2 regions of the Oxalobacter vibrioformis genome follow, and region 2 is predicted to be linked to the other one. Evidence: predicted binding sites of a transcription regulator. Region 2 holds the regulator's gene; the other holds the start of a gene.
The links. Region 2 encodes sigma-54, which starts transcription at its own class of promoters, with help from an activator protein. Its sites were predicted from a motif close to TGGCANGNAANCTGCTTT; they were not measured.
Positions count from the first base shown of each region.

Region 1: glnA (type I glutamate--ammonia ligase) is a predicted target of sigma-54. The motif match lies at 2,952-2,969, and genes of this name have one in related genera.

Region 1 is NZ_CP098242.1:517,079-523,371, forward strand. It holds gene ntrC (nitrogen regulation protein NR(I)) at 1-258, opposite strand, end outside; gene glnL (nitrogen regulation protein NR(II)) at 312-1,373, opposite strand; gene glnA (type I glutamate--ammonia ligase) at 1,452-2,867, opposite strand; gene NB640_RS02625 (competence/damage-inducible protein A) at 3,078-3,866, opposite strand; gene NB640_RS02630 (FKBP-type peptidyl-prolyl cis-trans isomerase) at 4,011-4,376, shown strand; gene NB640_RS02635 (EAL domain-containing protein) at 4,440-6,293, opposite strand, start outside.
Region 2 is NZ_CP098242.1:845,522-851,814, reverse strand. It holds tRNA gene NB640_RS04235 (tRNA-Pro) at 60-136, opposite strand; gene NB640_RS04230 (CYTH domain-containing protein) at 315-794, shown strand; gene hpf (ribosome hibernation-promoting factor, HPF/YfiA family) at 856-1,200, opposite strand; gene rpoN (RNA polymerase factor sigma-54) at 1,281-2,702, opposite strand; gene lptB (LPS export ABC transporter ATP-binding protein) at 2,715-3,458, opposite strand; gene lptA (lipopolysaccharide transport periplasmic protein LptA) at 3,459-4,001, opposite strand; gene lptC (LPS export ABC transporter periplasmic protein LptC) at 4,017-4,613, opposite strand; gene NB640_RS04200 (KdsC family phosphatase) at 4,610-5,137, opposite strand; gene NB640_RS04195 (KpsF/GutQ family sugar-phosphate isomerase) at 5,137-6,153, opposite strand.

The sequences.
Region 1 (6,293 bases), 330 kb from region 2:
CTCCAGGTCGGCATGTGCCGTCATGATAATAATCGGCAAAGCAGGAAAACGGGATTTGACATCCTGTAACAGATCCAGCCCGGATACGCCGGGCATGCGAATATCCGAAATCAGCACCCGGGGCTGCTCATTTTCCAGTGCATTGAGCACCTCCGCACCACTGGAAAAGCTTTTGTATGGCATATGCTCCCGGTCGATGGCCTTTTCCAGCACCCACCGGATCGAATCATCATCATCCACTATCCAGACTGATTTCATCTCATTCTCCCTTTTCCCGATCTTCACATCAGCAAAACGGTTGTTCATCCGCTCTACCATAGCGGAATCCGGATCAGGAATTCCGTATGCCCCTGCCAACTGTCACATTCAATCATGCCCCTGTGCTGCTGGATGTATGTCTGCGCCAGTGTCAGCCCCATGCCACTCCCCCCTTCATGACCGCTCACCAGGGGATAGAAAATCCGTTCCATCATGTCCGGTGAAATACCGGGACCATTGTCAATAACATGCAGAGTCAATGCCAGACGGTATCGCACTTTGGCAATCGTAATCTGCCTTGCAATACGGGTTTTGAATACAATTTCGGCATCCCCGTTCATGATGCGGTCTGCCAGCGCGATCGCTGCATTTTTCGTCACATTCAATACGGCCTGGATAAGCTGCTCCTTGTCACCGGCAAACTCGGGAATGGAGAGATCATAATCCCGCCGGATAATGAGCCCCTCCGGAAATTCCGCGAGTATCAGGCTTCGTACGCGCTCGCAAATTTCATGGACGTTGATATCCTCCATGACAGGCCCACGCCGGTGTGGCACCAAAAGCCGGTCGACCAGTGCCTGAAGGCGTTCTGACTCACGGATAATCACCTGCGTGTATTCCCGGAAAACCTGAAGGTCCCGCTTAGGCAACTCCATTTCAAGCAGTTGCGCAGCACCCCGGATACCGCCCAGCGGATTCTTGATCTCATGCGCCAGATTGCGTATCAGTTCCCGATTGGCCTGGCTCTGATCAATCAGGCGCTCCTCACGGTCAAGACGCAATTGCTGCACATTTTCCCTCAGCTCAATCAGGATGGCATTGTCAGGCGAATCAACGGCTGATGCGATGCAATGCACATGCAAAGGCACACGCCCCGAACGCTCCAGTATCAATTCCTGGCGTTTTTCCACTATGTCACGCTGCCGGATCTGGCAGCAGATTGCTTCCAGTTCACCACTGTGGGTAAAAACCGCTTCCAGTTCCTGCCCAAGCAATACCTTCGCAGAGGCTTCGAGCATATCTTCTGCAGCCGGATTGACATAACTGAGCCTGCCATACTGATCCAGAATCAATATGGCGGTTGCCAGTAAATCCAGTCCTTTCAATGTATTCATAAAAACATCACTGTCTCAAAAAAAACAGGCGGAATCCTGTCCGGTTCCACCTGTTCTGGCCCACTGGTATGCTTTCCTTCAGAGGGAGTAGTACATATCAAACTCCACAGGATGCGTGGTCATCTGCAAACGCTCGACTTCCTGCTTTTTCAGTTCAATGTAGGCATCCAGCATGCTGTTGCTGAATACCCCGCCGCGGGTCAGGAATTCCCGGTCATTATCGAGCGCTTCCAACGCCTGTTCCAGGGAGGAACAGACGGTCGGAATCATCGCATCCTCTTCCGGTGGCAAATGATACAGGTCTTTGGATGCCGGCTCACCCGGATGAATACGGTTCTGCACCCCGTCCAGCCCTGCCATCAAGAGGGCGGCAAAGCACATATACGGATTAGCCAGCGGATCAGGGAAACGCGCCTCGACACGTCGTCCTTTCGGATTGGTCACATGCGGAATACGGATGGATGCCGAACGGTTGCGGGCTGAATAAGCCAGCTTCACCGGCGCCTCAAAGCCCGGGACAAGCCGTTTGTAAGAGTTGGTGCCCGGATTGGTGATGGCATTCAATGCACGGGCATGTTTGATAATGCCGCCAATGTAGTACAGGGCAAATTCTGAAAGGCCGGCATAGCCATCACCGGCAAAAAGATTCTGTCCATCTTTCCAGACAGACTGATGCACGTGCATACCTGAACCATTATCCCCGACAATGGGCTTGGGCATGAAAGTCGCTGTCTTGCCGTATGTATGCGCAACATTCCAGACAATGTATTTCAGATTCTGTGTCCAATCGGCCCTTTCCACCAATGTGGAAAAGCGAGTGCCAATCTCATTCTGGCCCGCACCGGCCACCTCATGATGATGCACTTCAACCGGAATACCCATCTGCTCTAACAGCAGGCACATTTCCGAGCGCATATCATGAAAACTGTCCACTGGCGGTACCGGGAAATATCCCCCTTTTACCCTCGGACGGTGCCCCATATTGCCGCCTTCCGTTTTCACGCCCGTTGACCAGAAGCCTTCATCCGAGTCGATCTTGAAAAAGCAGCCGGACATGTCATCCCCCCAGCGCACCCCATCGAAGATGAAAAATTCCGGCTCGGGCCCGAAAAAAGCCGTATCGCCCAGGCCGGACGAACGCAAATGCGCCTCTGCACGCTTGGCGATGGAACGTGGGTCCCTGTCGTACCCTTTACCATCCGAAGGCTCGATGACGTCACACTGCATGAAAAGGGTCGCGTCTTCCATGAACGGGTCCATATTGGCTGATGCCGGATCAGGGATCAGCAGCATATCGGATGCCTCTATCCCCTTCCATCCTGCAATAGATGAGCCGTCAAAAGCATGGCCATTTTCAAAGCTGTCCAGATCAAAAGCAGACACCGGCACACTGACATGATGTTCCTTACCTCGGGTATCTGTAAAACGGAAGTCCACAAAACGGACTTCGTTTTCCCTGATCATGTCCATGATCTTTTCGGGCGTTTTAGCCATTTTCAATCTCCTAAAAATATATGTAACGCTGGGTCAGCACTTTATCGTTCATCACACACCAGGCGTGACGTTCTGTTTTATATATAAGCAAAAATCATGCCAGTTTTCCAGTCCCCAATGACACTGTTTTTGTACTGAAACCCGCTTTGCCTGAATCAGCTCGCACCAAATTGGCGCACAACCAATTAACCGCACCATTTTAGTGCGGTTTTAAGGGTTTATTTCATATTCTGCATGGATCTGTCGCAAACCTTCCTGCAGCCGGGCGAATGCCTCATCCACTTCGGCAGAGGCACCTTTCACCCCCAATTCGACATAACTACGGCCACCGGGCATTCCGATATGAGGGAGACTGAAAACCCTGATCTGCTGAAACTCCCGTTCTATTTCCTCCATCATGGGCGTCATCATGGCCTCTACTGCGCCATAAACCGTAACGGATTTTTCCACATGCTCAATCCGGAAAAAATCCGCCTGATGGTAAGTATCAAGAACCCATTCCATCATGGGGTGTGCCATTTCCGGAAATCCCGGAAAAAAGTAATGCGTGCCGACAGAAAACCCCGGTATCTTGTTTACCGGATTGAGAATAATCGCTGCGCCTTCGGGAAACTCCCCCATCCTGAGCCGCTGCAGATTATCCGGCGCATCATAATCGACCGGACGTCCGTGCTGGAGAGCAAAATCCCTGATACGCTCAAGGATCTTTTCCCTGGCTTCAGGATGCAATACCAGCGGCACATCTAATGCCCGTGCGGCGCATCGCCTGGTGTGATCGTCCGGTGTGGCACCGATTCCTCCACAGGAAAACACCATATCACCAGTTGCAAACGTACGGCGTAATGTTGCCGTAATTTTTTGGGGATCGTCGCTCAGATACTCTGCCCAGTCCAGCTGCATTCCTCTTTTTTTCAACATCCCGATAGCCGCAGAAAAATGCCTGTCCGTGCGTTTTCCCGACAGGATTTCATCGCCAATGATGATGAGCCCGATAGCCATTATTTTTACTCCCCTTGTTTATTGACCGGGACATATTCCTGTTTCCCAAACCGACATGATGGCATAAATCCGAAAAAAGAGACTATCATGAACAACAGCGTATATACTTCGCATCAGGAAAAAAACAAAATGCAAGGAGAGAAAATGACTTTTATCAAAATGGAAAACGGACTGGAATACCGGGATGACGTTGTGGGAGAAGGTGACGAAGCAGGAACCAAAGCCGCTTCTGTCGAAGTGCACTATACCGGATGGCTCCTGAATCCGGACGGCTCGCCAGGTGAAAAATTTGACAGCAGCCGGGAACGCAACGAACCGATTGTCTTCCCTTTGGGCGCTGGCTATGTCATTCGCGGATGGGACGAAGGCTTCCAGGGAATGAAGGTAGGCGGTAAGCGCACCCTTCGGATTCCGTCCAGCATGGGGTATGGCGCACACGGCGCAGGCGACGTCATTCCCCCGCATGCAGATCTGGTCTTTGAGATAGAACTGCTGAAACTGACAGTCTGAAATTTGCTGGTCACTTCCTGAGACACTGCCTCAAACTGCCATCACAAACCCCGACTGTCCTCATCATAATATCTCGAAATAATTTCCCACCTTCCTTTTACACTTTTTCTTGAGGTGGGAAATATCCTGCGAAAACTCGTCGATATTCTGATACACATATTTTTTATTTGAGATTCCGGCAATGGACAGGCTTGCAATGGGAAAGCTTTCTGTCATGCCGTGCCGGTTCTTGGATATGATGCACCCGTTTTTCAGGTCTTCATCACGATAAAGCGAAGTAACCCTTGAAGAAAACCGGTCTATTACGGAAGCGCAATAATTTTCGCCTTCGTGATAATCACCGATGACGATAAAGTCATCTCCTCCGATATGCCCGATAAATTCATTTTTAACCGCACATTCCTTAAGCGTATCGGCAACAAGCGAAAGCATTAAATCACCGTTTTCAAAACCGTATGCGTCATTGTATGCCTTGAAATTATCAATGTCGTAATACGTGATGCAGTATGGCTTGTTGTCAAATATCCGATGCAGGATTTCCTGTTCGATCAGAAGATTGCCGGGCAGTCTCGTCAGGGGATTCAAGTGCACCGCCACATCAATCTCTATCTTTGTGCAGGCATCAAGCAATTCCTTGATGGTAACCATGCCCACATATTCGCCTTCCTTTTCCACGACAATCGGGTTGTACAACTGGTCATAAGGCCTCTGCATTGCAAGCTGTGACACCAGATCTATTGGCATATAGTAGTTCACCCTCAAAAAATTCGACATCATCAGATCCTGAATGTTTCTTTTTGAATTGAGGCTATAGCCAAATCTGCCGCCAAACATTTCATTCAGGTATGTTCTTGTTACAAAACCGATGGCACGATCCTCTTCAACAACAGAAAATTCAGTAATGGCAGGGTTATTTCTCAGCACATCGTAAATTTTTTCGACACGTTCGTCGGAAGAAAAAGTATATCCAGGCTGGGATAAATATCCGATGATGGGATAAATCGAGCTTTTTACATTTTCACTGTACCTTTTTGAGTGGTATTTCTTGATCATCTCTGTTTTTTCCGGCGCAATACCGTCAAACAGTTCTCGCGGAATGCCCAGAAAATACCCCTGTCCGTAATCCACCCTTAGTTTTATCAGTGTCTTTAATTCTTCCTCGCTTTCGATTCCTTCTGCAACCAGTTTAATATCAGAACCCTTGCAGAAATCGACCATCGCCTTGCACAATAAAAACTTCGTTTTATCCCGGTCAATGTTTCTGACCAGATTCATGTCCAGTTTCATAAAACCCGGTTTTACGTCCACAATCAGATTGAGCCCGGAATAACCCGCGCCAACATCATCTATAGCTATCCCATAATTCTGCTTTTTATAATGGTTAATTGCTCCCAGAAACGCATTATTATCAATAACTGAGGCCCGCTCGGTTATCTCAAATATAATTGCATTTGAATTCATGTCGAATTCTTCCAGGCAGCTTTTTGTAAATCCCTGGGTAAACTTTTTATCGTAAATAATATTGGGATTGACATTAAGGAAAAGTTTTCTTTCGCCGTCCTTGTGAGCAAAATTTTCCATGGCTTTTGCCCTACACAGTGTTTCCAACTCCCATAATTTTCCCATTCTGTCTGCCACTCTGAACATTTGCTCAATATTCATTTCCAGTTCCTTGCTGGATATCCGACTAAGCGCTTCATAACCAAAAATTTTTCCGTCTGCCAGCGATACGACCGGCTGATATACCGGATGGATATATTTCCCCTCAATAATCCTGTCTATAATCCGATACTGTGTCTCTGCAAGAATTTCTCCTGATTCTTTACCGGGCACAATGCTGAATGCTTCACAAGCAAAATTTTTTCTCTCTGTCAGCAATGACACGGGTTTGACGCCACCAGCATCCAGAACGCTGTT
Region 2 (6,293 bases):
CAAAGCACCAGCCAAAGAAAAAGGGTTACAGCGTAAAATCTGTAACCCTTTGATTTTATTGGTCGGGACGGTGTGATTCGAACACACGACCCCTTGCACCCCATGCAAGTACGCTACCAGGCTGCGCTACGCCCCGACATCTCTTTATTATACCAGTTGTTACTGAAGCTTTCATGCTCCTTCATAGGGGAAAAGAAAGAAATATCAGGGGAAGGACCTGCTCTTTTCAGGAGGGAAAACACGCTTTATTGAATGGGTTTGATGGACCGGCACGATATGGTATAAAAGCTTTTCGATTGATAAGGGCAATGGCAATGGGAGTAGAGATTGAACGCAAGTTTTTGCTGGCGAATGACGGGTGGAAAAACAGGGTAAAGGGAGACACCATCCGGCAGGGATACCTGTCAGCGGATCATGATCGTGTGGTGCGTATCCGGGTCATGAACCAGCAAGCCTTTGTTACCATCAAAAGCAGTACAGACGGGTTATTCAGGAACGAATGGGAATATCCGATTCCGCTCGAAGATGCACAGGAGATGCTGGAGAACCTTTGTGTCAGGCCCCTTATTGAAAAGGTTCGTTACCGGATTCCTCATGACGGCATGATATGGGAAGTCGATGAATTTTTTGGGGAAAATGCCGGGCTTGTCATTGCGGAAATCGAGCTGGAGGCTGTGGATCAGACATTTGACCTGCCGGACTGGGTGGGGCGGGAAGTAACGGAAGACCCTCACTACTACAATACCAACCTGATGCGTAATCCGTATCAGGCATGGAGCGATAAGGGAAAATAAAACCGGCATCAAAAAAGGCGCAACGTGATGCGCCTTCTTGCTGATTGACCTGATGCAGGGATCAGGACGGCAAGTCGCTTGGCAGATTTTTCACGGACTCACGTCCATGTTCTTTTGATTTTGTTTTGTGTTTCACAATCTGCCGATCCAGTTTATCCATCAGAATATCAATCGCAGCATACAGATCCTGTGCAGCACTTTCTGCATGTATCGTCTTGCCACTTATGTTCATTTTGATCTCTGCCCGTTGTCTCTTGTCCTTGTCTGAATTATTGTCCACAGCCAACAGGACAGAGATGTCGATCACGTTGTCAAAATTCCGTTTCATCCGGTTCAGCTTGTTTTCTACATGACTGCGGATGGCCGGTGTTACTTCGAGATGATGTCCACTGATCGTGAGATTCATAAGTTTCTCCTAAAGATTGTCATCAGTTATCACCTGTTAAAACAGCATTCGGGTGATGTTTTTTGCTCTGCCAATGGAAGTTACAGAGACAGAGACTTTCGCATATGAGCGGAAGGAATTTTCAGGGTTTCGCGGTATTTCGCGACGGTTCGACGGGCAATCACCAATCCCTGTTCTCCCAGTATCTGTGCGATTCGGTTGTCTGATAAGGGTTTTTTCTGGTCTTCTGCTCCTATAAGTTGCCGGATTCGTTCCCGAATGGCTGTTGATGAAACGGTGTTGCCTGATTCCGTTGTCAGATGGCTTCCGAAAAAGGACTTCAGTTCAACTATACCATGCGGCGTGTGCATGTATTTCTGGTTTGTCACACGGGAAATCGTGCTCTCGTGCAGTTCTAGTGTATCAGCTATTTCGTGCAATACAAGTGGCCTCATCGATATGGGGCCATCAGAAAAGAACGGCTGCTGTCTTTCCGCAATGGCCTGTCCTGTTTTGAGAATGGTCTCATAACGCTGCTGCAGGTTGCGGATAAACCAGTTTGCTTCCTGTAACTGTGTATTCATGGTTTGGCGGTTTTCCGCATTTTTCATGATGTCGGCATACAGGGAGCTGATGCGGATCTTTGGCAGGGCTGCCGGATTCAGTCCGATTTGCCACTGGCCATCCTGATAAAAGGCCAGCAGTTCCGGCACCAGGGTATGGGCTTTTTCAGCAGAAAAGGATGCTGCAGGATGCGGATCACAGGAATGGATGGCTTTTCGGGCATCTGTCAGATCTTCATCATCGCAATCCAGCAGCTTCTTCAGCCGGGAAAAATCCCGTCGGGCCAAAAGAGGCAGATGATTTTCAACAATCGTAATGGCTCTTTTACGCGTGACATAAGGCAGTCCCGGCAGTTTTTTCAACTGGATAGCGAGGCATTCGACGCTGTTTCTTGCCGCAATGCCGGGAGGCTCGAGATCCTGCACTTGCCTTAAGGCCGTTTCCAGCTCGGACCGCTGGATATTGAGCGCTTCAGGTAGCCACTCAAGCATCTCGTCAAGCGTCTCAATGAGGAAGCCGTTTTCATCCAGCGCATCAATAATCAGCTCAGCCAGAGCCAACTGACGCTGCTCATTCAAACGCATGTGTATCTGGGTTGTCAGATGCTCTCGCAGAGAAGGGGATGGGGCTTCCATCGGGGAAGCCATATCGTCATTATTAGGAACCTGTGCGGTATGGGACGGGCTCCGGAAGTCCAGAGACCCATCAGCCGGCGCTTCGCTATCAATTGTTACCCGATTTGCGGCAGATTCGTTGCTGATAAGTGTGTCATCCGCGGTGAGATGCAGTGCACTGTCCAGCAGGTTGTCCACGCGTTCCAGAAACGGATTATCTTCCAGCGCCTTTTCAATTTCCAGGTTGAGGCTGGTGGCTGACAGCTGTAAAAGCCGGATGGCGCGCTGTAGACGGGGAGTGAGCGCAAGTTGCTGTGTAAGGCGGGATTGCTGTTTCAGTTTCATGCGCTCTTGTCTTTACAGCCGGAAGTTTTCTCCCAGGTAGACCCGCCGGACAGATTCATCCATGATGATTTCTTCCGGATGACCCTTGGCTAAAACGGTGCCCTGATTGATGATGTAGGCATGATCACAGATGCCGAGCGTTTCACGCACATTGTGGTCCGTGATCAGCACCCCGATTCCCCGTTCTTTCAAAAAGCGCACAATACGCTGAATTTCAATGACGGCAATCGGATCAATACCGGCAAAGGGTTCATCCAGCAGAATGAACTGTGGGTCTGTTGCCAAAGCACGGGCGATTTCAACACGGCGTCTTTCACCACCGGAAAGGGAAGAGGCGGAGTTTTCCCGCAGCTTTTCAATCTGGAGCTCAGCCAGTAACGCATCAAGCCGGGTTTCTATTTCATATTTTGAAAACGGTTGCCCATCCTTGTGCTGGAGTTCCAGCACGGCGCGAATATTGTCTTGAACATTCAGCTTGCGGAAAACGGAAGCTTCCTGCGGCAGGTAGGAAAGGCCCATCGCGGCTCTGCGGTGAATGGGAAGGTGAGAGATATCTTCCCCATCCAGGTCGATCGTGCCGGCATCAGAGGGTACCAGGCCGACAATCATATAAAACGATGTGGTTTTGCCAGCACCATTGGGGCCGAGCAATCCCACTACCTCCCCGCTTTTGACTTCCAGCGAGACATCATGGACAACCGTACGCTTGCCGTATGTTTTTTGCAGTCCCTGAACAACCAGCCTGTTCACATTCATTTATGGTGCCTTCTTTTCACGTGGCTCGATGACCGCCTTTACGCGTCCTGCTCCTGGCGCTGACTTGCCATCCGAGGTGTTGTGTACACGGTAAAACTCGCTTTTGCTGTCATAGGAAATGTATTCCCCTTTGATATCATCTGTTAGGGTTTTTCCATCCAGGCGTTTCAGGTTGGCGTGGGTAAAAAATTTGATGGTCTCGGTTTTGTTATCATATTCAATTCGCTCACCATAGCCTTCTGTCCACAGATTCGGACCCCCATCCCGTTTTTCACGCAGTGAGGCCAGTCCTCCCGGACCGGCATAAAGCGTTGTGTACTGATAACCCTGCGGATCCTGGACAAGCACAACCTTGGCGGCTTTGGCAACCCGGGATCCTTGCGTCATGATGACATTGCCGGTAAAAACCGTTACCTGCTTTACATCATCGGCAACCATCTGGTCTGCTTCGATTTCAGTTGGCTTGTCTCTGTCTGCTCTTTCCGCATAAACGGAAAGCGGCAGACTCAAGGCAAGGATTAAAAATAGGAAAAGGCGTCGCATGGGCTGATCATCCGGTTATTTTTTCTGGTTAGCAGGCGGATACACAACTTTTGCCCGGCTTAACAGGAAGAGCTCGCGCGTGGCATTATTGGATTCCATCCCGATTCCTGTCATGGTTGCGCTTCCCTGGTAGGCGATGACTTCCCTGTCTGTGCGCATGATGTCTTCATCCGGCAGCACCAGCAGATATTCGGTGGTCATCCGGAAAGCTTCCGTATCCCCTGTTGGCGGACGGATAACAACCACATTTTCATGCATGTGGATTTTACTGTTTACGTCTTCAATAAAGGCCCAGTCGGAATAAGTGATCTGCGGACGCTGCCGTTCATCAAGAGATTCCATGACCGGGAAATTGATCAGATAACTGTCATTATCCGGGTAGTGTGTCATTTTCTTTCCGGTAAGTTCGAAGTCTGCCTCACCGGTAAGCTTTAAGGTGAAGTGACGGAAATTGTCCATATAGTAGTCAGGATCTTCCCGTACCACTCCCGCTTTTTCATCTGCTGAGCTTCTTTTCAGCACCATATTGACCCATGCACTGCCGACAGCCAGTACGGCGGCAAAAGCAAAAATCGCTGTCAGCCGGAATCGGCGTGCAGAACGCGCACTCATTTCAGATAAGACTCCATCAGCGCAGCATATTTATCCTGCGCCTGCAAAATCAGGTCACAGACTTCACGAACAGCACCATTGCCACCCGTTGCTTCTGTCACATAATCCACTCGTGAACGAACCTCGATATGCCCGTTTGGCACGCTGGCAGAAAAACCGGCACGGGTCAGGATGGGCAGGTCAATGACATCATCGCCAATATAGCCGCAATGGGCAGCTGTCATGCCGGTTTTGCTCAACAGCATGGTAAATGCCGACAGTTTGTCCTGTATGCCGAGCTGGACATGTCCGATGCCCAGGTCTTCAGCGCGGCGCATGACCATATCGGATTTGCGAGCACTGATAATAGCGGTTTGTATGCCGGATTGTTGCAGAAGCTTGATACCGTGCCCGTCCAGGACATGAAAGATCTTGAGCGCTTCACCATCGGAACCAAAGACGAGTTTGCCGTCGGTCAGTATGCCATCCACATCAAATATCATCAGCCTGACCTGGCGGGCTTTGCTAAATGGTTTGTCGGGCATCAGATCACCTTGGCCTGGGTAAGGTCATGGATATGCACGGCACCAATCAGTTTTCCTTCTGTATCAGCTACGAGCAACTGATTGATCCGGTGTTGTTCCATGATGCTGATGGCTTCTGCGGCGAGCTGCCCCGGGCCGATCGTTCTTGGATTGCGTGACATGACATCAGAGATGGGGATATTGGCAAAATCCTGCACGGTTTCCAGAAGACGGCGTAAATCGCCATCAGTAAAGACACCGATGGCCTGGTGGTTTTCATCCACAACAGCGGTCATCGCCATCCCTTTTTTCGTGATCTCGAAAAGGGCTTCACGAAGGGGGGTATCGGATGTCACCGCCGGAACCGCATCACCGCTTCGCATCACATCACTTACCAGCGTTAACAGGCGGCGTCCCAGTGCGCCACCAGGATGCGAGCGGGCAAAGTCATCTTCACGAAAACCCCGTGCGTCGAGCACGGCAACTGCCAGTGCATCACCCAAGGCCATGGTTGTGGTCGTGCTGGCTGTCGGGGCCAGGTTGAGCGGACAGGCTTCTTTTTCCACCTGGATGCTCAGATGAATATCGGATAATTGCGCCAGCCCGGAATATTCCTTTCCGGTCATCGCAATCATCCTAGCTCCCATCCGCTTGATGAGGGGGCAGATTGACATCAGTTCGGCGGCCTCGCCGGAGTAAGAAATGGCAATAAAGACATCGTCCTGGGTGATCATGCCCAAGTCGCCATGCAGTGCTTCAGCTGGATGGACAAACATGGCAGGAGAACCGGTTGAAGCAAAAGTTGCCGCGATTTTGCGGGCAACATGGCCGGATTTGCCGATTCCAGAGACAACGATGCGACCGGTACAATCCAGCAGCATGGCGGTTGCTTTTTCAAAATGGTCGGCATCTTCGCCAGCCAGCCGTTTTTTCAGACTGTCCAGTGCGGCAGTTTCGATTTCCAGTGTTTCGGCAGCGAGATTCAATGCGCGTTTGGCATCAAAAGCTGGTGGTTTTTTTTGAGTATTTGCAGACATGTCAGCAGTATAAACGAATTCATTCAGGCAAGAATCCCGACATTAACAAAAGGATACAGAAAAGTGTTTGGCCATGTGCTGGCTGTGAAATAGCATAAAAAAAGGGAGTGAGGTGTTATCCCGATAAAAAGAATTGAAAG